Flexistipes sp.: one gene and its partner. The protein of the gene in region 1 interacts with the protein of each later gene in a pairwise test. Links are inferred from orthologs where the notes say so. Each region holds a gene or a part of one and is shown on either strand. Other genes may lie near its edges.

Region 1 (3,320 bases):
GAAATCGGAATTATCAAGCTCATCCACTGCATTTTTTACATTTCTTCCAATTGTTTCATAAGTCATAAAAACAAGAGGAACAATCTCACCAGGCGAAGTTTGGGACGGTTGTATAGCTGAATTGATACTGATATTATATTTCCCAAGTACTCCGGCTATTTTTGACAAAACCCCGGGCTTATCTTCAGCACTGAAACGCAGATAAAATGCAGACTCGATATCATTTATATCCTTTACAGGAAAATATGACTTATACTCTTTTGTAAAACCGAGAACAGGAACCCGTGACGGGCATTTACATTTCATATCCCTGGCAATTGTTATAATATCGGAAACAACTGCACTGCCGGTGGGAAGACTGCCTGCCCCGCGCCCGTAATGTATTGTTCTGTCAAGTTTATCGGATACAAAATAAACTGCATTAAAAACATCCTGAACTTTGGATAAAATATAGTTGTGGGGAATTATAGTCGGGTGTACCCGAACTTCAATATCGTTATCATTCTTTTTTGCAATGGCCAGCAGTTTTATCTTACAACCAAGTTTTTTGGCAAACTCAACATCCACACATTTGATATTAGAGATACCTTCCACAAAAACATTTTCAAAAGGCACTACAGTATTGAATGCTATTGATGAAAGGATGGAAATTTTATGTGCAGTATCAGTCCCTTCCACATCAAAAGTGGGGTCAGCTTCAGCATACCCAAGACTCTGGGCATCTATCAGCACATCGGCAAATTCCTTTTCCTCTTCCTCCATTTTGGTAAGAATATAATTTGCTGTTCCATTGATAATACCGTAAATCTCTTTAACATTATTGGCAGCCAGGTCTTCTTTAAGCACTCTGATAACGGGGATTCCGCCGCCAACACTCCCTTCAAAACCAAGACACACATTATTTTCTTCTGCAGCCTGAAAAATATCCTGTCCGTCCACTGCAAGCAGAGCTTTGTTTGCTGTTACAACATGCTTTTTATTGGCGATAGAATCCATGATAAAGGTCTTTGCAGGGCTGTAACCCCCGATCAGCTCTATAACGATATCAATCTCTTTATCATTTATGACGTCGTAAGCATCGGTGGTTTTGTTGGGGACGTTTTCCAGATAATCATCCTCAATTTCCTCAATCTTTAAATCGGCCACAGTTTTAACATTAAGGGTAAAGCCGGTTTTGTCCTTAATAACTTCTTTGTTATCCAAAAGTACTTCCAGTGTACCTCTGCCCACTGTGCCGTAACCGATAATTCCAACATTAATACTCTTTTTCACTTAAAAAACCTCCTGAAAATATAGCTTGGGATATTACTATTTAGCCTCTTCAAAGTCAAGCGCATAACTTTTAAACCAAGCTGTCAAACAAGATTTTTTATTATTTTAATTTGTTTGATTACTTCACTCCCTTTTCTAATAATTCAAAAATATCCGATTGCGTTGTCAGAAAATATTTGTTGTTTTCACTCAATGAATCAAAAATCTCAAGTTTTTTGTTAAATGCATAAAACGATTCATTAGCACTATATGCATCGGCATATATTTCAATTGTTTTGGAATCCGTCTCACCTTTAATATTTTGGACTTTTCTGTATGCTTCAGCGAGGATTATACGTTTTTCTTTGTCAGCTTTTGCACGAAGTTTTTTAGCTTCCTCTCTACCTTCGGATCTGTATCTTTTTGCAATTCTTTCCCGCTCTGAAACCATTCTGGCAAATACAGCCTTCTCGTTTTCAGGGGGCAGATCCGCCCTTTTAATACGAACATCAACAATTTCGATACCGTACACTTCTGCTTTTTTCTTAGAAGCTTTTGTTACATTTTTCATAATTTCGGCTCTGTTGTCAGCAATGACCTCCGAGAGAGTGTGATTTCCCAGCTCAACCCGTATTTCCGAGTAAATAATATCATCAAGTCTTGACATGGCACCGTTCGTTGTTCTCACAGCCTGGAAAAATTTCAAAGGATCTGCAATGCGCCATTTACAATAATTGTCCAGAAGGAGGTTTTTCTTATCCTCTGTAATCACGATCCTCGGATCAGCATCATAATCCAGTATTTTTTTGGAAAAATATGTGGCTTGCTGCAAAAATGGGATTTTCACATACAAACCAGGTTTTTTTATGTTTTTCACAGGTTTACCCAAATAAGTAACAACAACCTGCTGGTCAACGTTCACAATATAAAAAGCTCCGCCAATAAGCATTACGGCAAGTATTAGCAGGACACCTGCGATTGAAATTATTTTTTTCATTTATTCACACTCCCTTTAAGATTCTCAAGACCTATAAATGTATTGATGTCAGAAATCTGAGAATCAAAAACATGAAAATCACTTTTGCCTATAACCTCTTCCATTTTATCAAGATAAAGCCTTTTTCTCGTTAGCTGAGGAGCTTGTTCGTAATTTTTAAGAATTTCACTAAATCTATCGGCATCCCCTAAAGCTCTTTTCACCTTCTCCTCTCTGTATGCTTCAGCATCAAGAATCATGGAAGCTGCAGTACCCCTGGCTTGGGGGATAACCTGGTTGGCATAAGCTTCAGCCTCGTTAATAAACCTGCTTTTATCTTCTCTGGCGCTCGCAACATCCCTGAAAGCGGATACCACTTCATCAGGGGGGTTAACATTCTGCAGCTGCACAGCCACGATCTGGATACCTGCATTGTATTCCCTGAGTATGTTTTGAATCATTTCATGAGCTTTTATCTGAATCTCATCTTTGCCAACAGTAAGAATATAATCGATTTTCTGTTTACCCACAATTTCCCTCATACTTGATTCTGACACCTGCTTAATTGTAGAAACGACACCCTGTATATTATACAAATATTTAACAATATCACCGATCCTGTACTGTACTATAACATCCAGATTGACAATATTTTCATCTCCGGTGAGCATCTGCGCTTCATCTTCAATAAGTCTGGATTCACCATTTTCGTAGCTTCTATAGCCAATCTCCAGTCTGTGAACATCTGTGACATCGGCTTTATTTACCGTTTCAATAGGATAAGGGAAATGATAGTGCGGACCGGGCCCCACGACTCTGGCTACTTCACCGAATCGTTTTACTACAGCCTGTTGATTGGCATCCACCAGATAGATTCCCGTCAGCATCCAAATTATGATGATAACGAGAAGTATCGGAAGAATTAGTGATTTTTTAAATTTAAACTTGGGGAGATTAGGAATATTAAATTTATACTTATCCATACCCCACGGATCTTTTTCTTCACTCATATAGTACCTCCATAAATTGTAACCGAATCATATAGAAGTATACCAGTAAAATCAATCATGGTTTATAATATAACTGATGTATT
Region 2 (3,318 bases), on another replicon or contig:
AGAAAATTAGCATAATCCGTTTTTTGCTGCATTTTATCAGGTGTACTGCTTGTATGCATAAGGCACACGGCTGCACCATAATCCGCGCAAACTTTCGGCATATCCCGGTCAAATTTAAAACCGCTGATATCGTTAATTATATCTGCGCCTTTTTTCAGCACGTCCTCGGCAACTGCCGACTTATACGTATCAACAGATACCTTTAAACCGATGCTCAAAGCATATTCAACAGCACCGGCAATCCTCTCTTTTTCCGTTTCCGCATCCACAGGGGTCGAGCCCGGTCGGGATGATTCTCCGCCAATATCGATAACCTTAACACCAGCGGCATTTATTTCATCTATACGGCGCTTATAGTCGGTATGCAATAAATACTCACCGCCGTCACTGAATGAGTCCGGGGTAACATTAAGGATTCCCATAATCTCAGGCTCATCGAGAGCCAACTCGCCTGATGGAATAATCAACATCCTATTTTTCTTCTTGCCCAAAAAGTTAAACAGTTCTTCAGCAAGTAACTTTAAAGAATACGGCTGAACTTTAAGTCTGTCAATCAAACGTTTATACTGTATTGCGTTACCCATCAAAAGAAGGTCTGTTTTGTTTACATTACAACCAACGGTTCCCCTGCTGACAGCAGCATCCATACCTGCAGCCAGCGATTCCTGCTTGATAATATTGGCCTGAGCAGGGATGAGATCCCTGACTTTTATATTCAGAGATTTCCCCTTTCCTGCCATTTTAAAGGCGTATTCATCTACACCTATACGCTTAAATTCATATTTTAACCGCTCAGCATCATTGCTGATCAGTTGGAGGAACCGGCTCATCTTCTACATTTCCACCTTTCTGACTATCTTCTTTTTTCTCTTCATTCTCGTCTTCAGCTTCCTTATTTTCCTCTTCATCTTCATTCAGTTTTTTGATTAAATCCTGAATATCTTTATTTTCAATGGTTTCTTTTTCCAAAAGAAGCTGAGCAGTTTGTTCAAGCAGATTAAAATTTTCTTTCAATATATTTGTGGCTCTCTTGTAACTGTTGGATACTATAGTTTTTATCTCTTCGTCTATCATTACAGCTGTTTTTTCACTGTAATCCTTTGAAGATGAAATCTCTTTACCGAGAAACACAGCGTCATCTTTTTTGCCGAAAAACAGTGGCCCGATTTTACTGCTCATCCCCCAGGAACAAACCATCTTTCTGGCAATATCCGTTGCTCTGCTTATATCATTGCCTGCCCCGGTGGTAAGTCTGTCGAAAACAAGCTCTTCCGCAGCTCTTCCGCCCATAAGAACAGCCAGCCTTCCGAGAAGATACTCTTTGGTGTGCATATATCTGTCGTCCTCTGGCAGCTGCTGGGTAACACCAAGTGCCATTCCTCTGGGAATAATACTGACTTTATGCAAAGGATCCGCTCCCGGGGTCAGTATTGCCACAATAGCATGACCGGCCTCATGATATGCCGTATTTTTCTTCTCCTCATCTGAGATCACAATACTTCTGCGCTCCTTACCCATCATTACCTTGTCTTTAGCTTCTTCGAAATCATCCATCGTGACTTTATCTCTGTTTTGTCGTGCAGCAAGCAGGGAAGCTTCGTTAACAAGATTAGCCAGTTCCGCACCTGCAAATCCCGGTGTACCTTTTGCCACAATATCAAGATCAACATCATCGGACAAAGGTATTTTTTTAGCATGAACCTGAAGAATTTCCAGTCTACCTTTTCTGTCCGGCGGCGGAACAACAACCTGTCTGTCAAATCGTCCCGGACGCAGTAAAGCCGGGTCGAGAACATCCGGTCTGTTTGTTGCCGCTATCAAAATCACACCTTCGGTGGACTCAAATCCGTCCATTTCAACAAGAAGCTGATTAAGGGTCTGTTCCCTTTCATCATGCCCGCCTCCAAGACCGGCACCTCTGTGCCTGCCAACGGCATCCAGCTCATCCATGAAAATAATGCAGGGAGCATTTTTCTTTCCCTGCTCGAACAAATCCCTTACTCTCGATGCTCCCACACCGACAAACATTTCCACAAAATCAGAACCACTTATACTGAAATAAGGAACACCCGCCTCACCGGCCACAGCTTTTGCAAGCAGTGTTTTCCCGGTTCCGGGAGGCCCCACCAATAAAACACCCTTGGGAATCCTGCCTCCGAGTTTCTGAAATTTCTGAGGCTCTTTGAGAAATTCTATTATCTCTTCAAGCTCCTCCTTAGCCTCATCAGCGCCGGCTACATCTTTAAAAGTAACTTTCTGCTGATCTTTGGTCAGAAGCTTTGCTTTGCTTTTGCCGAAATTAAAAGCCTTTCCACTTCCACCCTGCATCTGCCGCATAAAAAATATCCATATGCCGATCAGCAGTATAAAAGGAAGCCAGGATATAAGAACCTGAACATACCACGGGTTTTGCTCCGGCGGTTTGGCAAAAATCTGGACATTGTTTTCCCTGAGAATACTAACCATTCCGGAATCTTTGGGAGTATAGGTCTCAAACTGAGTTCCATCTGCAAATTCACCTGTTACATGTTGTTCCTTTATAACAACGGTTTTTATATTCCCCTTCTGAACCTTTTCAAGGAAAGCCGTATAGGATATCTTTTCCCTGACCCCCTGTCCTGTATTAAAAAAGTTGAACATCATCACCATTAAAAGGGCGATGACGAACCACAGTGTAATATTTTTGAAAAAGTTATTTTTCATCATTCCTCCTCAATTATTTAACCTTTAATTTGCATACATTTTTTAAATTCCGATATTTTCCGTCATAATCCAGACCGTACCCCACAACAAATTCGTCCGGTATTTCAAACCCTGCATAATCAGGATTAATATCAGCAAGCCTTCTGGACGGTTTATCAAGAAGCGTACAGATTTTTATGGTGCTGGGATTACGAACATATAAAAGCTTTTTCAGATAGCTCAGAGTAAGACCGGTATCAACAATATCCTCCACCAAAATAACATTGCGGCTATCCAGCGGCCTGTCTATATCGCATAAAAGCCTTACAACGCCGCTGCTGACAGTCTTTTTTCCGGCATAACTGGATACCGAAATAAAACTGATTTCAACATTTGTATCAATTTCTCTTGCAAGGTCGGCTAAAAAAATCCACGAGCCTTTTAAAACCCCAACGAGAAGTACGTCTTCACCCTTAAAATCTTCTGTTATCTTCTGCCCGAGTTCTTTCACTTTTTCTCTTATCTCTTTTTCTCCAAGAAAAATATCAAGACCTTCTGCCTTCATGTTTACCCCTGACTGATTTTATCAATTCGTATATTTTTACTGTCTGATAAGCCTTCCACAAAAATAATTTC

What was found.
Region 2: the proteins of hflC (region 1) and ftsH interact in binary tests that used the Escherichia coli proteins (3 or more experiments, as listed by UniProt). The link is inferred for Flexistipes sp. from one-to-one orthologs.

The regions. Positions count from the first base shown.
Region 1 is NZ_JAXKVW010000004.1:65,991-69,310, reverse strand. Bases 320-3,308 are described here. They hold hflC (protease modulator HflC), read right to left. Parts: upstream 2,249-3,308; coding sequence 1,391-2,248; downstream 320-1,390. Other genes in these bases: hflK (FtsH protease activity modulator HflK), read right to left, coding at 2,245-3,237; UMU13_RS04455 (homoserine dehydrogenase), read right to left, coding at 320-1,272. Also shown: more of UMU13_RS04455, read right to left, coding at 1-319.
Region 2 is NZ_JAXKVW010000017.1:13,968-17,285, reverse strand. The notes cover bases 252-3,238. They hold ftsH (ATP-dependent zinc metalloprotease FtsH), read right to left. Parts: upstream 2,704-3,238; coding sequence 799-2,703; downstream 252-798. Other genes in these bases: hpt (hypoxanthine phosphoribosyltransferase), read right to left, coding at 2,717-3,238; folP (dihydropteroate synthase), read right to left, coding at 252-830. Also shown: more of folP, read right to left, coding at 1-251; more of hpt, read right to left, coding at 3,239-3,247; tRNA lysidine(34) synthetase TilS, read right to left, coding at 3,250-3,318. UniProt on the Escherichia coli protein: Acts as a processive, ATP-dependent zinc metallopeptidase for both cytoplasmic and membrane proteins. Plays a role in the quality control of integral membrane proteins.